DNA from 4 places in the Lysinibacillus sp. G01H genome. Region 3 is predicted to be linked to each of the others. Evidence: riboswitches for the same ligand, from Rfam matches in the RefSeq annotation. Region 3 holds a riboswitch; each other region holds the start of a gene.
What was found. A riboswitch is a leader RNA that binds a small molecule or an ion and turns the genes downstream of it on or off. The one in region 3 is predicted to bind S-adenosylmethionine.
Positions count from the first base shown of each region.

Region 1: another riboswitch for S-adenosylmethionine. It lies ahead of metK (methionine adenosyltransferase); the one in region 3 lies ahead of metA (homoserine O-acetyltransferase MetA).
Region 2: another riboswitch for S-adenosylmethionine. It lies ahead of PSR12_RS02215 (MetQ/NlpA family ABC transporter substrate-binding protein); the one in region 3 lies ahead of metA (homoserine O-acetyltransferase MetA).
Region 4: another riboswitch for S-adenosylmethionine. It lies ahead of PSR12_RS01865 (O-acetylhomoserine aminocarboxypropyltransferase/cysteine synthase family protein); the one in region 3 lies ahead of metA (homoserine O-acetyltransferase MetA).

Region 1 covers NZ_CP118397.1:3,500,658-3,508,405, reverse strand. Annotated here, with positions in the region: gene pckA (phosphoenolpyruvate carboxykinase (ATP)) at 1-1,158, opposite strand, end outside; SAM riboswitch class I at 1,548-1,666, shown strand; gene metK (methionine adenosyltransferase) at 1,925-3,121, shown strand; gene PSR12_RS17710 (gamma carbonic anhydrase) at 3,302-3,814, opposite strand; gene PSR12_RS17705 (alpha/beta hydrolase) at 3,949-4,755, shown strand; gene PSR12_RS17700 (alanine/glycine:cation symporter family protein) at 4,882-6,390, shown strand; gene PSR12_RS17695 (tRNA 5-(aminomethyl)-2-thiouridylate-methyltransferase MnmM) at 6,462-7,037, opposite strand; gene PSR12_RS17690 (tRNA modification radical SAM protein MnmL/YtqA) at 7,034-7,748, opposite strand, start outside.
Region 2 covers NZ_CP118397.1:457,740-465,487, reverse strand. Annotated here, with positions in the region: gene PSR12_RS02225 (pyridoxal phosphate-dependent aminotransferase) at 1-1,010, shown strand, start outside; gene PSR12_RS02220 (PPC domain-containing DNA-binding protein) at 1,053-1,559, opposite strand; SAM riboswitch class I at 1,682-1,787, shown strand; gene PSR12_RS02215 (MetQ/NlpA family ABC transporter substrate-binding protein) at 1,876-2,706, shown strand; gene PSR12_RS02210 (methionine ABC transporter ATP-binding protein) at 2,814-3,839, shown strand; gene PSR12_RS02205 (methionine ABC transporter permease) at 3,832-4,503, shown strand; gene PSR12_RS02200 (enoyl-CoA hydratase/isomerase family protein) at 4,517-5,296, shown strand; gene PSR12_RS02195 (alpha-hydroxy acid oxidase) at 5,311-6,471, shown strand; gene PSR12_RS02190 (CaiB/BaiF CoA transferase family protein) at 6,468-7,664, shown strand.
Region 3 covers NZ_CP118397.1:2,409,578-2,417,325, forward strand. Annotated here, with positions in the region: gene PSR12_RS12200 (HesB/YadR/YfhF family protein) at 1-100, shown strand, start outside; gene PSR12_RS12205 (spore germination protein) at 288-1,832, shown strand; gene PSR12_RS12210 (Ger(x)C family spore germination protein) at 1,858-3,057, shown strand; gene PSR12_RS12215 (hypothetical protein) at 3,063-3,296, shown strand; gene PSR12_RS12220 (GerAB/ArcD/ProY family transporter) at 3,328-4,476, shown strand; gene metA (homoserine O-acetyltransferase MetA) at 4,517-5,452, opposite strand; SAM riboswitch class I at 5,576-5,687, opposite strand; gene PSR12_RS12230 (nucleotide excision repair endonuclease) at 5,891-6,262, shown strand; gene PSR12_RS12235 (hypothetical protein) at 6,313-6,699, opposite strand; gene PSR12_RS12240 (TrmB family transcriptional regulator) at 6,723-7,505, opposite strand; gene PSR12_RS12245 (TSUP family transporter) at 7,631-7,748, shown strand, end outside.
Region 4 covers NZ_CP118397.1:374,445-382,192, reverse strand. Annotated here, with positions in the region: gene PSR12_RS01875 (homoserine dehydrogenase) at 1-407, opposite strand, end outside; gene PSR12_RS01870 (hypothetical protein) at 870-1,253, opposite strand; gene PSR12_RS01865 (O-acetylhomoserine aminocarboxypropyltransferase/cysteine synthase family protein) at 1,585-2,886, opposite strand; SAM riboswitch class I at 3,003-3,116, opposite strand; gene PSR12_RS01860 (glycerol-3-phosphate acyltransferase) at 3,272-3,904, shown strand; gene PSR12_RS01855 (SLC13 family permease) at 4,100-5,581, shown strand; gene PSR12_RS01850 (succinyl-CoA:acetate CoA-transferase ScpC) at 5,656-7,179, opposite strand; gene chrR (class II chromate reductase ChrR) at 7,547-7,748, shown strand, end outside.

The DNA.
Region 1 (7,748 bases), 1.1 Mb from region 3:
TGGCTCAGTCACACCACGTTCAGTTCCAGCAAGTTTAGAAGTGAACCCGCTTAGGAAGTGATACATTGCTTGTTCTTTTGTTAATTTACTGATTGGAGGTAACACGCCAAATGCATCAGCTGTTAGGAAGATGATTGTTTTTGGATGACCTGCAACAGAAGGATCAACGATATTTTCGATATATTGGATTGGATAAGCTACACGTGTATTTTCTGTTAGTGAACCATCGTCATAGTCACAAATACGAGTTTCTGGATCAACAGCTACGTTTTCTAATACAGAGCCGAAGCGGATTGCATTGTAGATTTCTGGTTCTTTTTCAGCAGAAAGGTTGATTGTTTTTGCATAGCAACCACCCTCAATGTTGAACACACCATTATCAGACCAACCGTGTTCATCGTCACCGATTAGCTTACGATCAGGATCAGCTGATAACGTCGTTTTACCAGTACCAGATAGACCGAAGAATAACGCCACATCGCCAGCTTCACCAACGTTTGCTGAGCAGTGCATTGAAAGAATACCTTGTTGTGGTAATAAGTAGTTCATGATACCAAAGATAGATTTTTTCATTTCACCAGCATATTCTGTACCACCAATTAAAATAATTTTCTTTTCAAGTGATACGATGATGAATGTTTCAGAAGCAGTACCATCAACCGCAGGATCTGCTTTAAAGTTAGGAGCTGAGATGACAGTGAAGTCAGCAACATGAGAAGCTAATTCATCTGCTGTTGGACGGATAAATAATTGATGAGCAAAAAGATTGTGCCATGCGTATTCATTAATAACTTGAATGCTTAATTGTGAATCTTTGTCAGCACCTGCAAAGCCTTTGAATACGAATAACTCGTCACGTTCTTTTAAATATTTTATTACTTTTACATATAGGTTATCGAACACTTCAGAAGAAATTGGTTGGTTTACTTTACCCCAGTCAATTTGATCTTTTGTGCTTTCTTCTTCTACCGTATATTTATCTTTAGGTGAACGACCAGTGTATTTGCCAGTTTCTGCACGAACTGCGCCATCTACTGTTAACATTGCTTCACCACGAGATGTAGCTTTTTCTGCTAATTGTGGTACTGAAAGTTGAACATTAATGTTACCGCCGTTTAATAATTCCTTCAGTTCGTTTGCAATTTCTACTGAATTCATCGATTAAATACCATCCTTTTTTATAGTATTCCCTTGATTTAGAGGGATTTTTTCTTAATTTCAAAAATAGTATAACACAATTGCTTAAATAATCTATACTAATTAAGAAATTATTTTAGAGTTTTTACCACTTTTCAATAAACTGACAAAAAATAATGTTTTTCGAGGAGAATACCATCAATCCTACTGTAATTAGGCATGAAGATTGAGCCACACATATGTTACCACAAGTAGCTAGGTATGTTGTAGGGATTAATTTGCTTCTATTTACATCATCATCCAAGTATGAAAAGTTTTTGTGTAATAAGTTCTTTCCTTTCTATACAGTAATACATAAGAAAATATTTGACAACGTTCGACCTTTTCAGTAACATGAGATTGAACGGATACTCTTATCCCGAGCTGGTGGAGGGTCAGGCCCTGTGAAACCCGGCAACCTGCATGAACTATTTCACGACATGCGTTGGTGCCAACCTGATGCAAGGGAACATCCCTTGAACGATAAGAGTGAAAGGTTACGCAGTCATTATTCCTTTCCTCATGTAAAGTAACGTGAGAAAAGGATTTTTTTATTGTTAAAAATCAATGTAAAGGTAAGTATATGTAGTTCTTTCCTTATTATAATGACGGATCTTTCGAAATCCTCGTGTTAAAAGCAGCAGTAACGGCTTGAGAGTTCAATCCTTAGGAGCGGACTTGACATGGGTAATGAGTACCGTATTCATACACAACTACTTATTGTAAGAGTATTTAGGAGGAAAACCAAATGACAAACCGTCGACTGTTTACATCAGAGAGTGTAACAGAAGGACATCCAGATAAGATTTGTGACCAAATCTCGGATGCCATTTTAGATGCTATTTTAGCAGAAGATCCAAATGCACGTGTAGCGTGTGAAACAACTGTAACAACAGGATTAGTATTAGTAGCAGGAGAAATTACAACTTCTACTTATGTAGATATTAAAGGTATTGTTCGTGACACTGTAGCTGAAATTGGCTATACACGAGGTAAATATGGCTTTGATGCTGAGAACTTAGCGGTGCTTGTGGCAATTGGTGAACAATCACCTGATATTGCTCAAGGTGTTGATCAGGCATTAGAGGCACGTGAAGGCTCTATGACAGATGCAGATATTGAAGCAATTGGTGCTGGTGACCAAGGCTTAATGTTTGGCTATGCATGTAATGAAACACCAGAGCTAATGCCATTACCAATTAGCTTGGCACACAAATTAGCACGCCGTTTAACAGAAGTACGTAAATCAGGTGAACTTGCCTATTTACGTCCTGATGGTAAAACGCAAGTAACGATAGAATATGATGACAATAATGTACCGGTTCGCGTGGATACAATTGTTATTTCAACACAGCATGATGAAGAAGCAACACTTGAACAAATTCAAGCAGATTTAAAAGAATTTGTTATTGCACCAGTTGTACCAAGTGAATTATTAGATGCTAATACGAAATACTTTATCAATCCAACTGGCCGTTTTGTAATTGGTGGACCAAAAGGTGATGCTGGATTAACAGGACGTAAAATCATTGTTGATACATACGGTGGTTATGCACGTCACGGTGGTGGTGCCTTCTCAGGTAAGGATGCAACCAAGGTAGACCGTTCAGCGGCATATGCAGCACGTTATGTAGCGAAAAATATCGTAGCAGCTGGCTTAGCAGAGCGTGCTGAAGTGCAACTCGCTTATGCGATTGGCGTTGCGCAGCCTGTTTCCATTGCTGTCGATACATTTGGCACAGGTAGAGTGAAAGAAAGCGAGATCGTTGAATGGGTACGCGAGCTATTCGATTTACGCCCAGCAGGTATCATTAAAATGCTTGATCTTCGTCGTCCCATTTATAAACAAACTGCTGCATATGGACATTTTGGTCGTACAGATTTAAATGTACCATGGGAGCAAATTGATAAAGCAGACGCGTTACGAGAAAAAGCATGTTTATAAACTATTGAACTAAAGTAATGAAGTCATTAGAAAATTATTCTAATGTATTAATAAGCAAAGGAGCAATATTGCTCCTTTTGTTTTTTTATAAAAAATACCTCGCTAGGATTCGTGAACATATTCGGTACACGAAAACGCGAGGGATTTTTTCGTTGGTATTAATTTTTTTGTGTAGATTATTTATTTTTGAAGTGATTTATAATATTGACCTTTTTCTGCGTATTCTCGTACGATGCGTTCCATATCCTCTTTATCCTCAGCATTTAATTCTCGGACAACTTTTGCTGGACGACCTAAAGCTAGACTATTTGGAGGAATGACTTTACCAGGAGGTACTAGGCTTCCTGCTCCAATAAATGCACCTTCTCCAATCTCAGCTCCGTCTAAAATAATGGATCCCATACCAATTAAGGCATTTTTGCGAATTGTACAACTATGTAAAGTGACTTGGTGTCCAACTGTTACCTCATCTTCAATAATGAGCGGATATTTTGGGCTTTGGTGTAAACAGCAAAGATCTTGAATACTGACACGTTTACCGATAATCGTTGGGGAAACATCACCACGAATAACCGTATTAAACCAAATGGTTGTTTCGGCGCCAATTGTTACGTCGCCCGTAACAGTTGCATAATCAGCAATGAAAACAGATGGATCGATCTTTGGCGTTTTATCTTTAAATGGATAAATCATGAAAATCGCCTCTTTTCTTTCTATAATGTAGTATTATCGTATCAAATACGCAACATTATGGAAATATAAAATTAAAATGTGCTATTTATTTCGATATAATCAAAGTGTAATTATTTTTTAGGAGGACTATGTAAATGTGGAAATGGGAAGCTGATGGACAAGCAAAAGCTGTGATTGCTATTCTTCATGGTGCTTATGAAAATCACCGTTGGTATGCATGGCTGATAGAGAAATTAAGATTAGAAGGCTTCCACATAGTCATGGGGGATTTACCGAATCATGGGGGTAATGCAAGGTTTGCTCGAGTCCATGATGAAGACTTCAAATTGTACAATAAGTATACAAGAAACCTGATTGAGAATGCTTTTTCATATAATTTACCAACCTTTGTAATAGGACATGGACTAGGTGCAACATTAATCCTCCATACAATGCAAAAGAGACAATATGAATGTGCGGGCATTATTTTAACATCACCTTGGTTGCAACTAAAGCTATTACCAGGTAAATTAACAAATGCTTTAACAAGTCTAAGTGCGTTAACAGCGAATGTTAAATTGACACATGACATTACATTAGAGAAATTAACGCGTAGTGTTGAAGGCAGAGAAGAAATGAAAGATGAGGTACCGCTCATGTCTGTTGTTTCTGTGAAATGGTATCGAGAGCTTCAGCAGATGATGAAAAATTTAGTGATGCTGCCTAAAGGTGAAATGCCAAATATGCCTATGCTCATTATGACAGCTGAGAAGGATAAAATTACGGACACTCGCCAAACTCGAAATTGGCTTCATCAACAGGAATTCACGGAATTTCAGTTTAAAGAATGGGCAAATTGTTATCATAATTTATTCCATGAGGGAGAGCGCGAAGAAATTTTTATGTATATACGAGATTTTATTAATAATGCTCTTCGAAGAATTGGTTATATAATTAAATAGGTTTATACCCTTCCATTTACTAGGTTACTTACTTAAATATTGTTACTCAAAAATAATATTGTAATTTTCTGAAAAGTGTAATACTATAATGATCTAAAGTAAGGTATTTTAAATTGGAGGGGTAAAATGGATGTAATTGTGGAGAAGTTGAATGGTATTTTATGGGGACCATGGTTTATTTATGGTATCTTATTGATTGGGTTATTTTTCTCAATTATCACAAGGTTCCTACAGGTAAGGCACATTAAAGATATGTTTGTTTTAATGTTTAAAGGGGAGAAATCGGAAAAGGGAATATCTTCTTTCCAAGCAATGTCTATCGCATTATCAGGACGTGTAGGTACAGGTAATATTGCTGGTACTGCGACAGCAATTGGAATGGGAGGACCTGGTGCTGTCTTTTGGATGTGGGCAATCGCTTTCATTGGTGCGGCTACCGCGTATGTAGAGTCAACATTAGCTCAAATCTATAAAGAAGAGAAAGATACAGAATATCGTGGTGGACCGGCCTTTTACATAGAAAAAGGAATGGGTCAAAAATGGTTTGCAGTTATTTTTGCTGTAGCTGCTTTAATTGCAATGTTAATTTTGATGCCTGGTGTGCAGTCAAATGCCATCGCAGGTGCTGTTGAAAACGCTTTCGGTTTGGATACATGGATCACAGGACTTATAATTGTTGTGTTACTAGGTGCTATTATCATTGGTGGTATTAAATCGATTGCAAACGCTGCTCAAATAATTGTACCATTTATGGCATTAGCTTATATCATTATGGCCATTATCATTATCTTTATGAATATTTCACAAGTACCAACAGTTATCGGATTAATTTTTTCTAGTGCCTTTGGGGCTCAAGAAATTTTTGGCGGCGTTATTGGTTCAGCGATTGCTTGGGGTGTTAAACGTGGAATTTACTCCAATGAAGCTGGTCAAGGAACTGGAGCTCACCCTGCGGCAGCTGCGGAAGTATCGCATCCTGCTAAGCAAGGAATTGTTCAAGCAGCGTCTGTGTATATTGATACATTATTAATTTGTTCTGCTACGGCCTTTATGATTTTATTTACAGGTATGTATAATGTGCAAGATGAAAAGGCAGCTGAAGGCGCAGATCCATTTATTCATGTTGGAGAATTCAATAGTGGTGGATTAGCAGGCGATGAGCAAATGACTTTTGCGAAAAGTATTGAAGCAGGAGCTGCGTATACACAATATGCAGTTGACTCATCATTACCTGGCTTTGGAGCTCCGTTTGTAGCCATAGCGTTATTCTTCTTTGCCTTTACAACAATTATGGCTTACTACTATATTGCAGAAACAAATGTTGCTTACTTATTTAGAGGTAGCACAGAAAAGGTATTCATCTGGATTGCCAAAATTGCCATTTTAGTTGCGGCCTTCTATGGTACAATCCGTACGTCTGGTCTAGCATGGGCAATGGGTGATGTAGGCCTTGGTCTGATGGTTTGGATTAATGTTATAGCTATTTTAATTATTATGAAACCAGCTATTGTTGCATTAAAAGATTACGAGAAACAGAAAAAAGAAGGAAAAGACCCAGTCTTTGATCCTCGTAAATTAGGAATTAAAGGTGCAGATTTCTGGGTTGACTATAATGAAAAACGTAATAACAAGTAGATAAAGCAAGGCGATCAGCTAGTTTGATAGAAACTAGCTGATCGCCTTTTAGCTTGTCCTCAACAATAGTATTAAATAGGATATTCTTTCATTTTTTCTAACGCAATGACGAATGGTGGATCATTTTGTTGATTAAGAAATGCGTATTTTAAGACATGGATATATTTTTGTGGAAGTTGACTTACATAATCAATGACCTTATCACGTTCTTCTTTTCCACCTGGATGACCATGATAAATAACAAGAACAATCAAACCGCCCACTTTCAAGAGCTTTAATATATCTTCAAGAGCTTGAATTGTTGTATTAGGCCTTGTAATAATATCATGGTTGCTACCAGGTAAATAGCCGAGATTAAAGATTGCCGCAGCTACTGGCTTGTGTACAAACTGTTTGACTTCTTCATGCCCTTTATTTAAAACGAGTGCTCGATGTTCTAAACCATGATCTAAAAGTCGAAGGAGTGTCGTGTCAACCGCCTTTTTTTGGACATCAAAGGCATAAACTTGTCCTTCATCCCCAACAAGCTGTGCCAGAAACAATGTGTCATGACCGTTTCCAGCAGTTGCATCAACAACTGTATCTCCCTCTTCTATATTATCTTTTAATAACTGCTGGGCATATTGTAAAACGCGTTGTAGTTTCATTTCGTAACCTCTGTCTTATACAACTTCCCTTGCCAACTACCACGACGTTCAAGCTCAGCGTCAATGCCATTCAGTACTTCCCATTTATTGACACTCCACATTGGTCCAATCATTAAATCAATCGGTCCATCACCTGTAATACGATGAATGACCATCTCTGGTGGTAAAATTTCCAATTGGTCTGCTACTAGTTTTGTATAGACATCTTGATCTAAAAACTCTAGCATACCTTTTTCATATTGCTTCACCATAGGCGTTCCTTTTAATAGATGAAGTAAGTGGATTTTAATGCCTTGGACATCTAATTGAGCAACTGCTCGTGCCGTTTCCATCATCATGTCATAGTCTTCGAGAGGCAACCCATTAATGATATGTGAGCAAACACGAATGCCATGCTTACGCAATTTTTCAACGCCTTCCACATACGTTGCATAATCATGGGCGCGATTAATAAGATTAGCCGTTTTCTCATGCACCGTTTGTAGACCGAGCTCAATCCATAAATACGTCCGTTCATTTAACTCTGCTAAATATTCGACAACATCATCGGGTAAACAATCAGGGCGAGTAGCAATAGAAAGACCTACTACACCTTCTTGCGCTAAAGCTGCTTCAAATTTTTCTTTTAAAACTGGCAAAGGGGCATGTGTATTTGTGTAGGCTTGGAAATAAGCCATGTATTTGCCATCCTTCCATTTCTGATGCATTTTG
Region 2 (7,748 bases), 2.0 Mb from region 3:
AAGCGGCTGAAAATCCTCAAAACCACAAATATTCACCATTTAGAGGTCTCGCTGAATTACGCCAAGCTGCTGCCGACTTTTATCAACGTGAATATCAGGTAGAACTAAATCCAGATACAGAGGTAGCGATTCTCGGTGGAACAAAAATTGGTCTAGTTGAGCTACCTTTAGCAGTGTTAAACCCTGGTGACACGATGCTCTTACCAGACCCTGGCTATCCAGATTACCTATCAGGTGTCGTACTAGGAGATGTCAATTTTGAAGTGATGCCACTTTTTGCCGAAAACGATTTCTTACCTGATTATGATGCATTACCTGATGAAGTGAAAGAAAAGGCAAAGCTTCTTTACTTAAATTACCCGAACAACCCTACAGGAGGTACAGCATCACTTGCGTTTTTTGAAGAGACTGTTCGCTTTGCGAAGGAACACAATATTATCGTATCACATGATTTTGCTTATGGGGCAATAGGATTTGACGGTAATAAACCAGTTAGCTTCCTTCAAGCAAAGGGTGCAAAAGAAGTAGGAGTTGAAATGTATACATTATCGAAAACCTATAATATGGCTGGCTGGCGTATAGGCTTCGCTGTAGGGAATGCCGAGATTATCGCTGCTATTAATCTTATTCAGGATCATCTGTTTTGTAGTCAATTCCCTGCCATTCAACAAGCCGCAGCAGTAGCACTGACAGCTTCCCAACAATGTTCGGATGAACTACGAGCTACTTATGAGCGTCGCCGCAATGTACTCATTGAAGAAGCTCGACGAATTGGCTGGCATGTTACGGCTCCAAAAGGCTCCTTCTTCGCATGGCTTCCTGTACCACTAGGCTATACAAGTGAACAGTTTGCTGATCTTTTGCTCGAAAAAGCTGATATCGCTGTAGCAGCAGGTAATGGCTTCGGTCAATATGGTGAAGGCTATGTACGCGTAGGGTTGCTAGTTAGTGAGGAGCGCTTACGTGAAGCAATCCATAGAATCGAGCAATTACAATTGTTTAATAGATAATGATGAGGGCGTATCCTGTAGCTATCCCTAGCTACAGGATCATTAATATTTTTCAATTTTCCTTGGTTGCCCTAAATCATTTTCTAATGGATAAAATTGAGCATGACCTGTTTCATCATCCCATTTTCGAATATGTTGAATACCTTGTACCTCTGCCAACACGATGTCAGCAGTAATAACAGGGTTTCCCCCTTTTATTAAATGCCCACCCGATACAACACCCCATTGATCGCTCATAGAGCCATGGAAATGTGTCTCATATCCACCATCTCGTTTACACACCACACCTGAACCTTGAATAAATTCTAATGGTCCCTCTTTTTCCATCACATCACTAAAACGAACTTGAATTTGAGCTGTTTCATCTGGCACTAAATAAACAAAGCTACTTTTTTGAAAGCTGCCAATACAGCTTACAATTGTGGCTGACTCTATATTATTCTCTTCGCAAAGCGCTTCAATCCCTTCAATGATATCTGTTCCCGTTAGAAAACGAGCACTAATAACCTTACCAAATGAACCTATACCATAATTAACTCTAACAGACATTGTTATCCCTCTTTTGCGTCGAAATATTATAATTATATAAAAAATTTAAAAATTATTTATTGACTTACTATACCCTATAAATTATATTAGTTCTATCGGAATTACAAAAAAATATTATAAATCTCTTATCAAGAGTAGCTGAGGGACTGGCCCTATGAAGCTCGGCAACCTCCTTTTTTAAAGGAAGGTGCTAAATCCTGCAAACGAACTTCGTTTGATAGATAAGAGAGGACATCTTTTCATGAGCCTCTCTTAATTTGTAAGAGAGTTTTTTTATTTTCAAAAAACCGATAAAAACAATCTTGGAGGTATTTTCATGAAAAAGAAAAATAAATTTTTAGTAGGTTTAGCAAGTCTAACATTAGTAGCAGCTTTAGCAGGCTGTGGCTCTAAAGAAGATAGTAAAAGCCAAGCTGAAGGAATTGATGAAAAGAAAATCGTTGTAGGCGTCACTTCTGGTCCACACGAACAAATTGCAGAAGTAGCCGCTAAAGTAGCAAAAGAAAACGGGCTAGAAGTAGAGCTAAAATCATTTTCTGACTATGTTTTACCTAATACATCCTTAGCTGAAGGTGATCTTGATGCGAACAGCTATCAACACGAGCCTTTCCTGGATACATTTAATAAAGATCATGATACAGATTTAGTACCAGTGGGCAAAACGATTTTAAATCCAATGGGTATCTACTCTGAAAAATATAAATCCTTTGATGACATTCCTGACGGTGCAACGTTTGGCTTACCAAATGACCCAACGAATGGAGCGCGTGCCCTCTTTGTTTTACAGGAAGCTGGCTATATTCAGTTAAAAGATGGCGCAGACTTAACAGCCTCGATTCGTGATGTAGAAGAAAACAAAAAGAATTTAAAATTCATTGAATTAGAGGCAGCTCAAATTCCTAAACAACTTAGTGAAGTAGACGTAGCAGCTATTAATACAAACTTTGCATTAGAAGCTGGTATTAACCCTAAAGATGACTCTATTTTATTGGAATCTACTGATTCTCCATACGTGAACTATATTGTTGTACGTGCTGAAAATGAAAATGATCCAACAATTAAAAAGTTCGTTGAGGCTTACCAATCTGATGAAGTACGTCAATTCATCGAAGAAGAATTCAAAGGTTCAGTAATCCCTAGTTGGTAATACATTCAGGAAGCTTCTATAAAGCCGAAGAATCTGTCGAAATTCCTCTATAGGAAAACGAGCAGATTCTTGCTTTTTAGAAGGTGGAGAAAGGAGCAAACAGTCGCATGATTCAATTACAAAATATCTCAAAAGAATTCAAGTCTAAAAAAGGCATCATAAAAGCTGTGGATGGCATTAATCTTCATGTAAAAAAGGGACAAATTCATGGTGTAATCGGCTATAGTGGTGCTGGTAAAAGTACACTCATTCGTTGCGTTAATCTACTCGAACGTCCTACAGCAGGAAAAGTAGTGATAGACAATGTAGATATTACGACCCTTTCTCTTCAAGAATTACGTCAAACACGCCAAAAAATCGGGATGATCTTCCAGCACTTTAATCTATTAAAAACAGCAACAGTTTACAATAATATTGCAGTTCCCTTAAAGCTTCTAGGCTATAAAGAGGCGGAAGTAAAAAACCGAGTAGCTAAGTATGCTGAAATTGTCGGTTTAACAGATAAACTTGATAGTTACCCAAATCAACTTTCAGGTGGTCAAAAACAGCGTGTGGCTATTGCACGTGCCCTAGCACAGGAACCAGAGATTTTACTTAGCGACGAAGCAACAAGTGCACTTGATCCTGAGACAACGGAAGCCATTCTTGAATTGTTGTTAAAAATTAATCGTGAATTAGGCATTACGATTCTGCTCATCACACATGAAATGAATGTAATTCAAAAAATTTGTGATGAGGTTTCTGTTCTAGAATCAGGGAAAGTTGTGGAATTTGGCACAGCGATTGAACTTTTTGCGAAACCGAAGCACCCTACAACGCGAAAGTTTTTAAATACAATTTCACAACGTAATTTATCCCCCTCTCTTATTGAGCAATTAAATGTTTCAGGAAGTGTAATCCGTTTAACATTCCTTGGTGAAAGTACTGGTAAGCCATTATTAGCAGAAGTCACTAAGGTATACGATGTGCAACCAAATATTTTAACAGCAAATATTATTGAATTAAAAAACGGTATTGTCGGCAATATTGTGGTGCATTTACATGGCGAAACGCAGATTGTCCAAAAGGCGTTAACTTATTTTTCAGAAAATGGCGTGGCAGTGGAAGAATTAGGAGGTGCGTTCAATGAGTAGTATCCAAAGTTTCTTTACAGATTGGTCAGATGTTATTGGCAAAGCAATTATCGAAACATTTCAAATGGTCGGAATTTCATTGTTATTCTCCATTCTGATTGGTATTCCATTAGGGCTATTAATTGTTTTAACACGACCAGGACAATCCTTTGAAAATAAATTTTTCTATCAGTTTTTTAATCTATTTATCAATATTGTTCGCTCTGTTCCATTTATCATTTTATTATTCTTCATCTTACCTTTTACCAAGTTAATTGTAGGTACAACAATTGGTGTTAAAGGTGTAATCGTTCCGCTAGTTGTTTACACAGCTCCTTATATTGCACGACTGATGGAATCTGCGCTTTTAGAAGTGGATTCAGGAGTAGTAGAAGCCTACACAGCCATGGGTATTAAACGTCGCCATATCATTTGGCATGTCCTATTACGTGAAGCTCGACCATCTATTATATTAGGCTTAACGATTGCCACAATAGGATTAATTGGTGCAACAGCAATGGCAGGAATGGTTGGTGCTGGCGGTTTAGGTGACCTTGCCTATCGTTATGGTCATTTACGCTATGAGGTTGATGTGATGTATGCAACTGTCTTTATCTTAATCATCCTTGTGCAGAGCATTCAATCCATCGGTAACCGCTTCGCCGCGAAGTTGAAAAAAGACTAATAGGAGAATGAAGATGACAAACGAAATTTATGTAGAGAAAAATGGCTATATTGCAACGTTAGTATTAAATCGCCCGGAAAAACGGAATTCTTTATCAAGGGCAATGTTTCAAGCCATAGTAGACCAACTAGAGCTGCTCAGTGTAGATTCTTCCATCAAACTTTTAATTGTTCGCGGTGTCAATGAAGTAGCCTTTTCTTCCGGTGCAGATATTACCGAGTTTTTAGATGTTCGTTATGCTACAGACAATGCCAAAGCCTATAATGAATTGGCTCTAAAGGCGATCGATGCTCTCTATAAATTTCCACACCCGACAATTGCTATGATTCAGGGCTTAGCAATTGGTGGTGGATTAGAGTTAGCAAACGCTTGTGATTTTAGAATAGCAACACCTAAGAGTAAGCTAGGCATCACCGCTGCAAACATAGGTATTGTCTATAATTTAGAAAGCACAAAACGTCTCATCAATATTGTTGGTGTCGCTAAGGCAAAGGAAATTTTGTACACAGCTACTATTTTTACAGCTGAAGAAGGAAAAAATATTGGTTTAATCACGGCCCTCCACGAACCGGAGGATATTGATGAGGCGACATTGCAATTCGCTGAACATTTATTAAGTAAATCATCCATTGCAAACACTGGCATCAAAAAAGTTATCCAGGCAATTGTTGATGGTGAAAATGAAGAAAACGATGCGTTGGCACAGTTAGTTTTGGATTCATTTAGTTCAGACGATTATAACGAAGGTATTCAAGCCTTTTTAAATAAAAGAAAGCCTATTTTCAATAAATAAGTGAGGTAGTAACGATGACAAACATAACTGATGGCGATCTACTCTTAAAAAATATAACTGCACAAGCCCCCTTCCCCATTTGCTTTGCAGATTTAGAAAAGGCCGTAGCGGAAAAAATCGAAGCTGGACCTTATGGCTATATCCGTTCAGGTGCTGGCGGTGAACAAACACTGCGCAATAATCGAGCAGCTTTTGAGAAGTATTCCATTGTTCCCCGTTTTTTAAATGATGTGTCAAACGTTGATACATCCGTTCATTTGTTTGGTAAAACATATCCAACTCCTTTGCTTTTTGCTCCTGTGGGCATGAACGGAATGGTTCACGATGAAGGTGAGCTTGCCGTTGCACGTGCTGCCCAGTTTTTAAATATCCCTTATATACAAAGCACTGTTTCCACTTTTGCTCTTGAAGAAGTTGCTCAAGCTGCGCCTTCTGCAACAAAATGGTTTCAATTATATTGGTCTACTAATGAAGAAATTGCTTTTAGTATGGCTGCACGTGCGGAGGAAGCTGGATTTGAAGCGATCGTTTTAACTGTCGACACTGTAATGCTTGGCTGGCGTGAAGAAGATGTACGCAATCAGTTTTCACCATTGAAGCTAGGCTATGCAAGAGGAAATTATATGAATGATCCCGTTTTTACAGCCTCTTTACCTGATGATTCATTCGAGTCCTATGTACAAGGTGTCTTGCAAAATATCTTCCACCCAACACTTAATTGGGAGCATGTTCGAGAGTTAAAAAAACGTACAAACCTTCCTATATTATTGAAGGGAATTTTACATCCTGAAGATGCAAAGCTAGCTATCGACAATGGTATTAATGGCATTATTGTATCAAACCATGGTGGCCGTCAATTAGATGGCGTGATTGGTTCACTTGATGCCCTTCCCGCTATTGCGAAAATTGTGAATGGACAAATTCCTATTATATTAGATAGTGGTGTATATCGTGGCATGGATGCCTTAAAAGCACTTTCTTTAGGAGCGGATGCTGTTGCAATAGGACGTCCTTTCGTCTATGGACTAGCCCTTGAAGGACAACAAGGCGTCGAAAAGGTGATGACCAATCTTTATGATGAATTAAAGGTTTCTATCGCATTAGCCGGTGCCACCTCTGTCAAAGGATTACGCAACATCACATTAGTCAAACAGGATGGGACTGAGGGTAAATGAAACAAGCATTACAAGGATTAAAGGTTGTCGATTTATCACAAGTCTTAGCTGGTCCCTATTGCACCATGGTATTAGCAGATATGGGTGCAGAAGTTATCAAAATTGAAAAATACCCAAATGGAGACGATACCCGTACAATGGGTCCATTCGTTAATGAAGAAAGTCATATGTATATGATGGTTAATCGTAATAAAAAAGGTGTCTGCATCAATTTAAAAACTACTGAGGGACTGGCTTTATTTAAAGAATTGATTCAATCTGTTGATGTACTTGTGGAAAATTATCGACCAGGTGTCACGAAAAAGCTTGGTATCGATTATGATACATTAAAAGCCATCAATCCAGGCCTAATTTACTGCTCTATTTCTGGTTATGGTCAAACAGGTCCATATAGTCAAAAGGGTGGCTATGATATTATGGCTCAGGGTCTGAGTGGCTTAATGCATATGACAGGTGAAGCAGATGGCCGACCTGTAAAAGTTGGCTTTGCGGTGAATGATATTGCTGCTGCACAAACAGCCTTACAATCCATTTTAATGGCCTATATTTATAAGCTTCGTAGTGGCGAAGGTCAATATATTGATGTGTCCTTAGTGGAGTCAGGTCTTGCGTGGACTGTTTGGGAGGCCGCTGCTTACTTCGGAAAGGGTGAGTTACCTGAGCGAACTGGAACCGCCCATCGTGTGTCAGCGCCCTATCAAGGTTTCAAAACACAGGATGACTATATTCTAGTAGGTGCTGGCAATCAAAAGCTATGGGAGATTTTTGCCGTAAAAGTTGTCAATCGACCTGATTGGTTAGACAATCCTCTCTTTGCTACCAACTATTCACGTGCCCAACATGTGAGGGAGCTGGAAGCAGAAATTGAAAGCGAGCTAATCAAGCATAAGGCTTTCTACTGGCTCGAACTATTGGATAAGCACGGTGTACCATCTAGTCCAATCTATTCCTATGACCAAACATTAAATGACCCTCATATACTAGAGCGTGACATGGTACTGTCCTATGAGCACCCGATTGCTGGACCGATGAGAACATTGGGCTTCCCAGCTAAGTTTTCACAAACGCCTGGACAGCTAACAAGTGCAGCACCTACATTAGGACAACATAATGAAGAAATTTTACAGGCATTAAATATTTCTGATCAAGCTATTCAACAGCTCAAGGCAGGAAAAATAATTGGGTCAAAATAAAGAAATTGTCTATTTTTAGATAAGATCGCTATCAGTTAGATTTAAGCTTCTATCGGTCACTTTTTTGGTTCTATCCTTCACTTT
Region 3 (7,748 bases):
TTATATTGATGAGAAAGATCTTTGGTTCTTTAACGATCACAATTTACATGTTGATGTTGATACAAGTAAAGATGAATTACAATACGACTATCGTACATAAAGCAGTCTGTCCTTTCAATAGATGAAAGGACAGACTGTTTTTTATTTATTCCAAAACAAGACACACAAAAGTCGCAAGGGATGTGATATTGCCACAAATAGCTAGATTTTTCATATCTCTTTCGTTTATCTCTCAAAAAAATTGTCCATTCTAAAGGTAATGAACGACCAATTGAGGAGGAAAACACATGTCCATGTCTAACCATAACGAGACCTCCCCATCCCATACAACGAACGATTTATTGTATACTTCCCTATCTAAAAATATAAAAATCATTCAACAGTCACTAGGGCATAGTAATGATATTATCATACGGGAAATTGCGATTGGAGAGACTGCCCCCCATAGTCTCGCCATAATTTCCATTGATGGCTTATCGGATAAAACGACTATTTCTGATTCTGTTATCGATAAACTGATGGCAAATATTGAAGAAGAACAAGATATTGAAATAACAACAATTAACCAATATGTTCGGAATTCCTATTTAACAGTAGGCGATGTCACGAATATCGAGCATTTCACAACACTCTACAATGCTATTCTCAATGGTGAAACGGTTATTTTATTAGATGGCTTTGCTGAGGGGATTGTGACAAGTACAAGAAGTGCCAAGGATCGAGCTGTCACAGAGCCATCGACGGAATCCGTTATTCGCGGACCGAGGGAATCCTTTACGGAAACCTTGCGTACGAATACAGCGCTCATTCGTCGCAAAATAAAAAGTCCGAATCTCTGGATTAAGTCCCGTGTAATTGGAGATGTGACACAAACAGATGTAGCGGTGATGTATATAAATGGCATCGCCAGTGACAAAATCGTCGCAGAGGTATTGGCTCGATTAGATCGTATCAATATTGATGGCATTTTGGAAAGTGGCTATATTGAGGATTTTATTCAAGACTCAAAAAACTCTATGTTTCCAACCGTCTATAACTCCGAACGTCCTGATGTCATCGCAGGTGAATTATTAGATGGCAAAGTGGCGATTCTAGTTGATGGCACACCTTTTGTCTTAGTCGTACCAGCGCTATTTACATCCTTTTTACAATCAGCAGAAGATTATTATCAGCATTGGATGATTAGCTCACTTGTACGTATATTGCGTTTCTTTGGTATCAGTCTAGCATTAGTAGCACCATCCTTGTATGTAGCGATTACTACCTTCCACCAAGAAATGCTACCAACACCCATGTTAATTAGCATCGCTTCACAAAGGGAGGGCGTACCCTTTCCTGCAGTGGTAGAAGCGCTTATTATGGAGGTTGCCTTTGAGGTCTTAAGGGAAGCTGGACTTCGTATGCCTCGAACAATCGGTCCTGCGGTATCCATTGTAGGTACTTTAGTTATTGGTCAGGCAGCAGTTGATGCAGGGGTCGTTTCCGCTGTAATGGTAATCATCGTAGCCCTAACAGCGATTTGCAGCTTCCTATTCCCTGCCTATGGCTTATCGAATACGATTCGGGTACTACGTTTCCCATTAATGATTTTAGCTGCTATGTTTGGTTTATTCGGTGTAATGTTTGGCATTATGCTAATTATTCTTCATCTATGTAGCATTCGTTCATTTGGTGTACCTTATTTAAGTCCATTCGCACCCTTGGTACTACAGGATCAGAAGGATGCATTTGTGCTGTTCCCGCGTAGAAAATTACTTACACGACCTCGTTTAGTCAATCAAAAAAATATTGTTAGAGGACATAACTATATCAATGTAAAAGGCAGGAAATAACTTCAGGATAAATGAGGAATAGAATATGGCAAAATTAAACTGGATTTGCTTACTATGTATCCTCACTTTACTGTTAAGTGGTTGCTGGAGTAAGCGAGAATTAAATGAATTAGCCATTGTCGTAGCACTAGGCATTGACAAAATAGATGAGGAATATGAAATTACAGTTCAAATTGTCGATCCTAGTGAAGTCTCAGTGCGACAAGCTTCCACTCAACGCTCACCTGTCGTTAGCTATCATTCGAGAGGCGAAACCATCTTTGAGGCGATTCGAAAAATGACGACCATCGCTGCTCGAAAGCCCTATTTTGCCCACCTTCAAGTGGTTGTTTTAGGGGAAGATCTTGCTAAAGAAGGCATGAGTGATGCACTTGATTTAATTGTAAGGGACCATGAATTTCGTAAGGATTTCGACGTCATTATGTCTCACGAAGCAACAGCGAAGGAAGTATTAAATGTACTAACACCCATCGAAAAAGTTCCTGCTAATAAAATGTTAAATTCCCTGGATGTCTCTGAAAAGGCTTGGGGCTCCACAATAGCTGTTAATATTGATGAATTAGTCAATACGTTAAGCAATAAGCAGAAAGGGGCATTAATTTCTGCTATTGAAATTCATGGCGATAAGAAATTAGGGGTAGATCAAACAAATGTGCAACGTGTTAAAGCACCTGTGCTATTAGGTTATACAGGTTTAGCAGTCTTTAAAGGAGATAAATATATAGGGCTACTGACTGAAAGTGAAAGCAAAAGTGTTAGTTTTCTTAATGACAAAATTCAAAGTACGATAGAAATCATTGCCTGTCCTAATAAAGGGACCTTGTCTACTGAAATTACCCAATCCACTACAAAGGTGAAAGGGTCATTTAAAAACGGGAAACCGAAAATCGATGTTCATATTAATGTAGAGCAGAATGTTGGAGAGGTCGAATGTGATATCGATCTTACCAAAAATAAATCGATTGATTACGTTAACAAAAAAACAGCCCAGGGAATTGATGAACGCATAGAAAAAACAGTAGAGAAAATTCAACAGCAATATGAAGTAGATGTTTTTGGATTTGGGGATGCCCTACATCGGGCAGATCCTAAGCAGTGGAAAAAAATCAAGGATGATTGGACTTCCATTTTTCCAGATTTAGCAGTGGTAGTTCATGTAAAGGTAACTACCCAAGGTTCAGGTACGATGCAAAATTCATTATTAAACAAGCCAAAGGAGGAATAAATGCAATGGTACTAGCCGTAGCTATCTTGATCATCGCGATAATCATTGCGCTTATTTTTATTCCAAAGCTAAAAAAGCAACAGGATAGAAAAGCCATGATTGTATTCTCCTTTTTGCTTCTTATTGGAACGGCTTTAAATATGGGGATTGCCCTGAAAATCCATATTCCTAGCCCATTAGATTTGATTACCTTTATCTTCACACCAATTAGGGATTACATTGTGTCATTCACAAAATAGAAAGATGGACTGAGAAACGGAGGGTAGCTTGATGGAAAAAGAGATAATTAGTTCAAGACAGTTTACAATCGTTACCTTCCTCTATTCTATCGGTACAGCGATTTTAATTATCCCTTCGAGTATTACTGGTGCCGCTAAGCAAGATGCTTGGATAGCAGCAAGCATTGGTGTTCTCCTTAGTTTACTGGTACTAAAATTATTTTTAACACTGGCCAATCAAACACCATCTCTAAACTTTATCGAGGCTAATGAAAAAATTCTTGGGCGTTTTTTTGGGAAAATCACAGCAATTTGTTTCCTGATTATGACCTTTCTTTCGGCTGGAGAATTACTCTATTTTATAGGTATTTTCATGAAAACGGAAGTAATGCCAGAGACACCGACATTAGCATTTGCCCTACTGTTCAGTATCATTATTATGTATGCCGCTTATTTAGGAATTGAGACCTTTGCCCGTTCGGCAGAAATCCTCTTCCCATTGTTTATCTTTATTTTTATTTTTTTCGTCCTTAGTATTACCCCTCAAATTACATTTGAGAATATTCAGCCTCTACTAGAAGCAACCAAAACATCTATGTTTTATAGTATTGCACGCTTTATGAGTATCTTTTCCTTTCCATTACTTGTATTAATGATGCTCTATCCTACTGGTGTCAATGTACAGCCGTCTGCACAGAAAGGGCTATATATTGGGGCAATCTTTGGTGGAATCGTCTTAGTTACGTTGATTGTCCTATCGATTCTTGTATTAGGTCCTGAAAACACAGCATCAAGGACTTTTCCTAGCTATGCCTTAGCACAAAGAATATCTATAGGAAATTTTTTACAGCGTATAGAGATCATTATGGCATTTATGTGGATTTCGTCTATTTATATTCGTACATTTATGTATTTCTATACGACCGTTGTTGGCCTCGCACAAATTTTAAAGATCAAGGATCATCGCCCACTCATTATACCGATGGGGATAATTGTTATTGGACTTTCTCAAATTGTTCATCCAGATATTGTGCATTCTACTAATTATAATAATGAAATTTGGCCAATCTTTTCCTTTATTTTCACCATTTTATTACCCATACTATTGCTGATTGTGGTAGTTATTCGAAATCGTAAATCCAAAGCTCAAAAAAACGAAACACCTCAGCAGGAAACAGAAAATGACAATCAAAAAGTCTAATTTCTTTTAAAGCTAGAAAAGAAATTAGACTTTTTATTAATTAAATATGATATTCGATTTCATCTACAAAATCCCATTCATATGGTGTTTCTTGGTAAACATAGTAGTTCAACCAGTTAGAGAATAATAGATGCGTATGGGCACGCCATGTATTCATCGGCACTTGTGTCGGATCGTCATTCGGGAAGTAGTTTACAGGAACAGCGATATCTATGCCCTTCGCCACATCGCGACTGTATTCATCGGCTAGCGTTGTCGCATCATACTCTAGATGCCCCGTAATCATAATATTTTTATTATCTTTTGATTGTACAATAAATACCCCTGCATCCTCTGAATAGGATAATAATCGTAGATCTGGATGATTGCGAACCTCGTCAATCGAAACAGATGTATAGCGTGAGTGGGGCGCAGTAAATAAATCACTAAAGCCACGTACCAAATCTACAGTTAAATCTGTAATCACATGGGAATAGACACCTGAGCATTTAGCAGAAAGCTCGACCTTCCCAATGCCATAATGATGATACAATGCAGCCTGTGCCCCCCAACATATATGTAGCACAGATGTCACATTCTTTTTAGACCAATCCATAATTTCTGAAATTTCCTGCCAATAGTTGACCTCTTCAAAAGCCATTTTTTCTACTGGCGCACCAGTTATAATCATACCATCATAGCGGCGGTGTCGAATCTGATTGAACGTTGTGTAAAAAAGCTGCAAATGGGATTTACTCACATTTTTAGACTCGTGTGTGGCTGTATTCAAAAAGGTAATATTCACCTGTAATGGTGTATTCCCCAATAAACGTAATAATTGGAGCTCTGTTTTTTCTTTTTCAGGCATTAAATTTAATATTAATATATTTAATGGACGGATTTGCTGTGTTTTCGCACGATCTTCTTCCATGACGAAGATTTTTTCCTCACGTAAATGTTCTCCAGCTGGTAAATTTTTCGGAATATTAATTGGCATCTTGCTTTCCCCTCTCTATAATCACTCTCTTTTAGCAAACCTTGCTTGCATAGGATGCAACGAAATTAAAAAATCCTCCTCATTCCATACGAGATAGAATGAGAAGGATTTTTTTCACGTCCACTCTTATCTCTCAAAGGAAAAAATCCTTTGCTGGAATTAGCACCTTTCTAACAATTGTTAGAGGTTGCTGAAGCGTCATCGGGCCAAATCCCTCAGCTTCTCTTGATAAGATTATTTAATTATCTTGAATTGTAACACGAACTAGTTAGAATATCAATAATTCATAGAATATTTTGTGATTCATGTGCATGTTCCTTGCTCAATTGATGTACACTAAGCTTGCTATATGTGGTGTTTCTGCATTTAAAATTTATGGTAAACATGCCGTAATTATGTTACCATATACTTTTAGTAAGAGAGAGGAACGTGAATAGTTTGATTAAAATTGAATTTCCAAAACCAGATCTAGTAATCCGTCAACGTGAACAAGATTTAAAACCAGGTGATGTGCCAATCACACCTTACTTCGGTTTTATTGACTTCCATAAAATCACACGTGATAAAGGCGGCATTTTCTTATTCTATAATGACAAGAATGAGCTATTATTTGTTGGGAAAGCACGTAAAATTCGTCAACGTATTAAAAAACATTTCGAGGATAATGTATCTCCGATGAAAAACCATCGTGATGAAGTGTTCAAAATTGAAGTCTATGAAGTAGAAGATCCAATGGAACGTGAAATTTACGAAACATACGCGATTAATACTTTCCGCTCTAAATATAACGTAGACAAAGTCTTTTATTAGACATCTCATAAAGAAACCGAAATCTCATCTAAAGACTTCGGTTTCTTTTATCACATAATGGTCATACGATCAATGGGCGTACTCTGACCGTTTATTCGCAAATCAATGGTATCAAGCTCAGGATTCTTGACGGTGATTTGAAAAACATAGGGCTGAGCCTCTTTCCTTTGCTCGCTGCCTTCTTCTAACTGGATGATAAGCCTATTTCCCTCAGCTGTAATACTTGCCAATACATTCCCTTTTGAATAATAAACAAGATAATATGGAGCATCATTTTCATGTAATAGTTGTATTCTGTCATTAGAAACAATATTTTTTTGGACATTATCTGGGACAACCGTTAGCTCATGAATCGTTGGTGGATTGGTTGGTGGTGTAGCATTACAGGCTCCTAGCATGAGTAAGCTCATTAAACCTAGCAACACGAATTTTTTCAAGTTACTCCCCTTCCCTTATAAGACTATTCTAAGAAAAAAGCTTTCCGCTCCTTAGCAATCCAGTCTTCTAACTCCTGATCATCCCGTTTTACTAACCGATTAATGAGTACATCATGCCATATATAATCCTCTAACAAATAAATGTGAACGGAATCATTGGTGATAAAGGCCGTCTCTTGGGTAGATGGAGAATGACCATAAATCATTTCCTGACCATCTACCGATAAGATAAACCAATGCGGTGTCGACGCTTTTTTTGTATAATGTGTGGCTCTATGCTGGTCAATTGAGGCTAGATGCTCTCCTACATATAACGTAATGCCATGAACAGGAACATGCAGCGCCACCTCTTGCAAATCTTCACGTAAGACCTCATACATATCTTCCCACATCGACAGCATCACTTTTTTCTTCGCCTTCTTTAGAAGTGACTGACAATAATTGATAATAGATTCCCTGCCCTTCAGCATGACCACTTTAGGCTCAGCTTCCTGCACTTTTTCCTCTAATTTCTCTAGCTTCCCGCTTATAGACGTAAAATTCGACTCCCAGCGCTGTTGCATTTGCTGTAAGAACACAGACACAGGCATTGCCGAATAGGTCGTTTGTTCTGCGGTCTCTTCTTTTAACACGATGCCCTTTTCTACAAGGATATTTAAAATATCATACACTCTTGCACGTGGTATGCCAGAATTTTTACTAACCTGATAGGCACTGACATGACTTTGCTGAACAAGTGCCGTATAGGCCTTCGCTTCATATTCTGTAAAACCCATTTCTTTCAGCTGGGTGATTAATTCCTCCATGTAATCCCTCCATTATCTTTATTATAGGCTACCTTTGTGAAGATTTGCCAATGAAAAAATGGGGTTTACAGCGTAAATAAAATTAGTTACTATTTCAGTAGTAACTAATTCTAAAGAGGTGTCATATGTTGTTTGAAATCGATGTACATATTCTCATACTATTAATTTCATTTGGATTTCTGGCGGCTTTTGTTGACTCAGTAGTGGGAGGGGGCGGTTTAATTTCACTACCAGCCTTACTAT
Region 4 (7,748 bases), 2.0 Mb from region 3:
GGTACGCCACCAGCAGTAGTAGCCTCATAGCCTACAAAAACACCATTAGCTTTTGCAAGATCCTGCAACTCCAAACCTCGTTTGGCAAACATCACTTTATTGGCAGTAATAACATGACACTTATGTTCCACCGCTCGCTTTAAATAACTGTATGCAGGTTCTTCGTTCACAATTGCTTCAAACACTACCTGCATACCTGGCTCTGCTAAGACTTCATCCATACTTGTTGTCATTAAATGTGCTGTGCCTGGTACACGTTCACGACTAGCATCTGTCACTAAAATCTTCGCTACCTCTAATTCAATACCTAATTTATTTTTTAGCTCTTCTCGTTTTTCATTTAAAATATGGTAAATCCCCTGACCTACCGTTCCAAATCCTAAAATCGCTGCCTTTATAGTTGCCATTCCTATTATTCCCTCCAACTTACATTCCGCAGTTTCATTAAAGCTAACTCTCCATGGGGTTGTGTCATGACAATGTGACACCCACCGCAGTCTTTAGCTAACAACTCTCTTTGTATGAGTTTCGCTATTTCTATATGTGTTAGGACACATACAAATTCAAATAATTCAAAATTTAACTTAAAGAAAATTGTAACGCAAATACACACTTTGCACAAGAAAAATCTTTCTAGGAAGGACATTTGTTTTCTCTAGATGTGCAAAAGAAATCGGTTTCATTCCCTTTATTATACGTTTTATTAATCAATCTATAAGATTTGAACAAATATTGACTATTTACATTTCAATATATGAATGTCTTTCTTCTATTATATATATGTATGCTCAGACACTCATAACAATCCCTTTAAAGAAAAAACTCATTCCCTGTAGCAGCAGAGAATGAGCTTAAAAATATGAGGGGTCTTAACTTGCTTTTGAAAGCAATTGATAACGGTATTGTGCTAAAGCTTGTTGAACAAGACTAATCTCTTCTTCTGTAAAATTTGGTATTGCATATGTACGTTCCACTAATTGAAATGTACCATACTTCAAGTAAAACTCTGTCGCAGGAAGTGAGATATGGCTCACACCATACTGTTCATATGCCTCAAATACTTCCTTAACAGCAAAGTCTTCTTCAGTAAAAACACGTTCTTGAAATGCTGTATGACCAAATACTTCCTGCCATTTTCTTTCAACTGATGTAAGAAGGTGTTGAATGGATTTATTGTTGACAAATACATGCCCTTCATTTAGCTCATATATTAGATAGGATACAATGTTTTGCGCACTATAGATGTTACCCATTTTAAACACTCCTTTATCATCAGTTTTTGGGAAGAGTAGTCACTGGCTAGGCAACTACCCTTCTATATATTCAAAAGTGGGGGAGCACTTATGAAAACATTAACCTTTTTTCTAAAGAATTTTCGTACTGTTAACTTATTTCCTAGTATATACCATGGATTTAATAAAATCAACAATACATATAAAATTACTTGGTATTTTTTTATAAGGTTCTGATAATTAACGGGTGCAATAATAGGTTGATGTAGCAACGTTTAACGCATTACCAAATGAGGCTAATCGAATGAGAAAATACGTAAACGCCACAACATTCTACCATTTGCTTTAAACTTTAAGCTTCTACTGTTTGTTCAGTTGTTGTTGCCTGTGTAATGGCTTGATCTAAATCAGCAATAATATCCTCTACTGCCTCTAAACCGATGGATAAGCGAATGAGCGACTCGGTTACACCAGCTTGAACTAATTCTTCTGCTGATAGTTGCTGATGTGTAGTGGAAGCTGGATGAATAATTAATGACTTTGCATCACCTACATTTGCTACATGTGAAAATAATCTCACGCTATCAATAAGCTTTCTCCCAGCTTCTCGTCCACCCTTGATGCCAAATGTAAGCACTGAACCGAAGCCATTTCTTAAATATTTTTTTGCTAACCCATGTGTCGGAAAATCTTCTAGGCCGTTATAATTTACATACTCCACAGATGGGTGGTTTTGTAAATACTTAGCCACTGCCAACGCATTTTCATTGTGTTTAGGGATACGCAGATGAAGCGTTTCTAACCCTTGCAATAAATTAAAGGCAGCATCAGCACTTAGTGTTGGACCAAAATCACGTAATAATTGTACACGTAGCTTTGTAGCAAAGGCAGCAGAAGCAGTATCAATTCCATAACGTAACCCATGGTAAGAGGCATCTGGTTCAGTAAAACCAGGGAATCGACCGCTAGTCCAATCAAACTTACCAGCGTCTACAACAACGCCCCCTAAAGTTGTACCATGACCTCCTATCCATTTAGTTGCTGAATGAACCACAACATCTGCACCGTATTCAATAGGTGTAGAACCGTAAGGAGAAGCAAACGTGCTGTCAATAATTAATGGTAGACCATTATCATGTGCAATTTTAGCTACTGCTTCAATATCTAAAACCTTTAAGCTTGGATTACCATAAACCTCTGCAAAGACAGCTTTTGTTTTATCAGTAATCGCCGCATTGAAATTCTCTGGATTTGTTTCATCTACAAAAATTGTTTTAATACCGTAGTTTGGTAATGTGTTAGCAAATAAATTATACGTACCACCATATAAAGAACTAGCTGCTACTATCTCATCACCAGCTCCAGCTAGATTTAAAATGGAAAATGCGATAGCTGCTGCACCAGATGAAAGTGCTACTGCTGCTGTTCCACCTTCCAATAAAGCCACACGTTTTTCAAACACATCAACTGTTGGATTAGTAATTCTTGTGTAAATGTTCCCTGCTTCCTCTAAGGCAAAAAGACGTTGCGCATGAGCAGTGTCTTTAAATACGAAAGCAGTTGAGCGATAGACTGGAACTGTGCGAGAACCCGTCACTGGGTCTGGCTCTTGACCACCATGCAACAGCAATGTTTCTGGTTTAAAATTTGTCATTGTGTACCTCCAAATGGTTATTTTTTTACGATGGTACCGGAGATGAGGAGGATTTTTCTGTAGAAAACAAAAACCCTCTTCAGCTAAGAAGAGGGTTGCGGTTGCAAGTTTTCCTCCCCTTATCTGCCAGATCCAAGTAAGAATCTGTAGGAATTAGCACCTTAGTAAGCTCATTGCTTACTGGTTGCCGGGCATCATAGGGCCTATCCCTCCGCCGCTCTTGATAAGAGTATGAGATTCAATTTCCATCGTTGTTACACAGTATAAACATAGAGTTTTTTTCTGTCAACATGTAAATTTTATTTTTTCCGAAACTTCTGTCTGCTCTTATACGTAATATGAACGCATACACTATTTTAGAAAAAATTTTGAGAGGAGTATTTTTATGGTAAAGGCCGTGATCATTTTTCTTATGATTGGCTATTTAATAGGCTGTATTCACGGCTCTAAAGTGGCTCAATTTTTATCGGGGGTTGATTTAAAAAAGGCTGGGCACGGTAATGCTGGTGCCTCTAATGCTACTCTTTCCCTTGGTTGGAAATATGGCGTTTTAGTTGCCCTCATCGATATAGGCAAAGGTGTTGTGGCTATTATAGGTGCGCATTTTTATCTAGCTGACGCCATTCATTTAACAGAAGAACAAATTTGGCTGCTTACTTATATAATGGCTGCTGGGGTTATTTTAGGTCATAATTTCCCATTCTACATGGGCTTCAACGGGGGGAAAGGAACTGCCTCCATCATTGGTATTTTACTTGCTGTTGATTGGAAGATTGGTTTATTTGCACTTATTTTATTTGTTATTTTATCCTTTGCAACAAATTATTTAATTGTTGGTGTTCTAGAATTTTATCTCGTGTTTTGTACAGCAACTTATTTATGGATTCCTGGCATTGGCCCAACCATTATAGCTCTTCTTCTTTTTGGCATAGCCATTATCCTGCACCTTGAAAATATTAAACGATTAGTCATTGGCACAGAGCCTAAAGTAACTTCTGCCTTTAAGAAAAAGAAATAATATTTTTTGGATATTTTTGTATTATTTGTGACCATGTATTTTCTCTTTATCTACTCATATTGCTGTAAAAAACACAATTTTCACATAGATTTTTTTCTACAATAAAATCGACATATTCTTATCTTAATAAAACATTATACAGGCCGATGTTATGGATAATGATCGTCATTTTTATCGTAGAAAGGATGAGAAAATATGTCTTCCCCAAAGCAAGCAGCTACAAAATTTAATTTAAAGCCACTGTGGATTGGCTTGGCATTCGCGTTACTAATCATTATTACCTTTTTACCTAATAATGGTGATTTACCTATAGCTGGGCAACGAGCTTTAGCCATTTTAGCTTTTGCAGTCATCCTTTGGGTTACAGAGGCCGTTTCATATCCTGTGAGCTCGGCCATGATCATTGCGCTAGTAACTGTTTTACTAGGACTCGCTCCGTCAATGGAGGATCCAACTACAGAGCTAGGAACAGCTAGCGCATTAAAATTATCTTTAAGCGGCTTTAGTAATTCTGCCGTTGCTTTAGTAGCAGCAGCTCTTTTTCTAGCGGCAGCAATGCAAATTACTAATCTACATAAACGACTTGCTCTTTGGATTCTTTCATTGGTAGGAACGAAAACAAAAGCTATCGTATTTGGCGCTATTTTAGTCTCTATCGTCCTCGCATTTTTTGTACCTTCTGCTACAGCACGTGCTGGCGCAGTAGTACCGATATTGCTTGGAATGGTGGCAGCTTTTGGTTTACCACGTGATAGTCGGCTTGCTGCCTTATTAGTTATTACTTCGGTACAAGCAGTTTCCATTTGGAATATCGGTATTAAGACTGCAGCAGCTCAAAATATGGTGGCTTTAAACTTTATCCAAGAGCAATTTAATGTGGATATTTCATGGGGTGCTTGGCTACTTTATGCCGCCCCCTTCTCAATTATTATGTCTATCTTTTTATTTTTCATTATGATTGCTTTAATTAAACCTGAGACTAGCAATATCGAAGGTGGTAAAGAGGTCATCAAAAAACAGCTTGCAGAGCTTGGCCCATTAAAGGCTCCTGAAATTCGTTTAATCATTACATCCGTAGTTTTACTATTTTTCTGGGCAACTGAAGGAAAGCTACATCCATTTGATACGACAACAGTCACAATTATTGCTATCGCTATTCTATTAATGCCTAAAATCGGTGTGTATTCGTGGAAGGAAGTTGAGCCTCATATTCCATGGGGAACAATTATCGTCTTTGCGGTAGGCATTATGTTAGGAACCATTTTACTAAATACGCAAGGTGCTGCATGGTTATCAGATAAAGTTTTTGGTTCACTCGGGCTAAATACTATGCCTTTACTAGCAACCATCGCACTCGTAACTTTATTTAACATTTTGATTCATTTAGGCTTTGCAAGCGCAACTAGCTTAGCCTCAGCACTTATACCTGTGTTTATCGTTTTAGCCTCCACATTAACGGCTAATGTTGATCAAGTTGGTTTTGTTATTGTGCAACAATTCGTCATAAGCTTTGGCTTCCTATTACCAATTAGTGCACCACAAAACATGCTTGCCTATGGTACAGGTTCCTTTACAACAAAGGATTTCTTGAAATCTGGGATTCCATTAACCATTATCGGTTTCCTTCTCGTACTTTTGTTCTCTGCAACTTATTGGAAATGGATTGGATTATTATAAGACTTTCATTAAATTAAAACGTAAAAGCCTTGAAGAAACAGACTAAACTGTCCTTCAAGGCTTTTCAGATAATACTATTGTTTTGTAAAAGCAGGGTCCTTCATCGTACCGTTTTTCGCATAATTAACGTGCCATGATAGTGCTTTTTCTAGATCATGTGGTGTATGATGTCCACCCGTTGCCTCATTGGCATCATTAAAGTACTGCCACAGCTGCTCCCTATAATCAGGATGTGCACAATTATCAATGATAAGTCCCACTCGTTCTTTTGGGGCAAGTCCTCGTAAATCTGCTACGCCCTGTTCAGTTACAATGACATCAACATCATGCTCTGTATGATCCACATGCGAGACCATTGGAACAATACTCGAAATATCTCCACCCTTAGCATAAGACTTTGTCACAAAAATTCCTAAACGTGCATTTCGAGCAAAGTCACCAGACCCTCCGATACCATTCATCATCTTTGTACCAGAAACGTGTGTGGAATTAACATTGCCATAAATATCTAATTCCAATGCTGTATTCACTGAAATTAATCCGAGTCGACGAATAATTTCAGGCTGATTTGAAATCTCTTGAGGGCGCAGCACTAATTTATCAGCATATTTTTCAAAATTCCCATAAACACGGTTTCCTACTTGCTCAGAAAGGGTAATAGAAGTTGCAGATGCAAATTTTACTTTCCCTGCATCAATTAATTCAAATACTGCATCCTGGAGAACTTCTGAATAAACTTCTAAGTTCTCAAACTCAGAATCTTTAAAGCCTAGCAATACAGCATTTGCTACTGAGCCTACCCCAGATTGAATTGGTCGTAAACTTGTTGTTAAGCGACCTACTTTAATCTCTTCACGTAGGAAATTTAATAAGTGATTAGCCATAACATCTGTCTCTTCATCCGCTGGGACAATCGTTGATGGCGCATCTAATATATCCGAAATGACGATGCCTTTTACTTTATCTAAATCTAGTGGAATTCCAATTATACCAAGACGATCTGAAACATTCTGTAAAGGAATTGGATCACGTTTTCCTTGTTGTGCAGGTACGTAAATATCATGTATACCTTCTAATGCATCAAGCTGTGCTACGTTTAATTCAATGATGACTTGGTCTGCTTCTTGCACAAAAATGGGAGAGTTACCAACTGAAGTTGTAGGAATTAATAAGCCTTCTTCTGTAATAGCAGCAGCTTCAATGATCGCAAAATCAATTGGTCCAATAATACCTTGACGAACAAGCTCAGCATTATGGGAAAGATGGGCATCGACAAATGTGATACCACCGCTATTGATTTTATTACGAATGCAAGCATCTGCTTGGAAAGGACCTCGCTTACGAATGACCCCTGCTTCTGCTAAATATTGGTCTACCTCAGGTCCAAGTGATGCACCTGTAAAGACATCTACTTGAAAATCCTCTTTTTTCGCTTTCTCTACAAGTGCAAGAGGTACAACCTTTACATCGCCAGCACGTGTGAATCCGCTCATCCCTAATACCATGCCATCCTTAATCCAAGAAGCTGCTTCTTCTGCTGTTACAACCTTGCTTCGTAATTGTTCATGACGAAGCTTTTTCGCTAACTTTTCTTCCATTCCCTATTCCTCCATTCCACTTTATTTTTGTTCAACTTGCATATTTGGTTCCAGTAAATCTGTGACATCCGTCAGAGAATGTATCTTTATTCCAGGAGGATTTCATCACCTAATAGCTAATGCTGTCTAAACATTTGTGAATAAAGATCATGTAATTTTTGGTAGCACAACCAAATAAACAGTCGCTTCTACAATTTTATACTATTTAGAATATTTAATCTATATCAAATGAAATATTTTACTTTACGAGATAATTTCGACATTTATAAATTATTTATAAATAACTTTTTGTTCCTCATTATTCGATTTTGCTAGAAAAGCGTGCTATGCTCAAGGTATAGAACAGACACAAAGGAGAGAGTTTTTAATGGTTAAAGAACTATTACGTAGCCATTCCTCGGTACGCATCTATGATGGAGAACCGATTTCAAAAGAAATCATTGAAGATTTAATTGGAACAGCACAAATGGCTGCAACATCACATTTTGTGCAAGCCTATAGTGTAATATGGGTAACAGATGCAGATAAAAAGGAAAAATTAGGCTTACTCTCTGGTAATCCACGTCAAT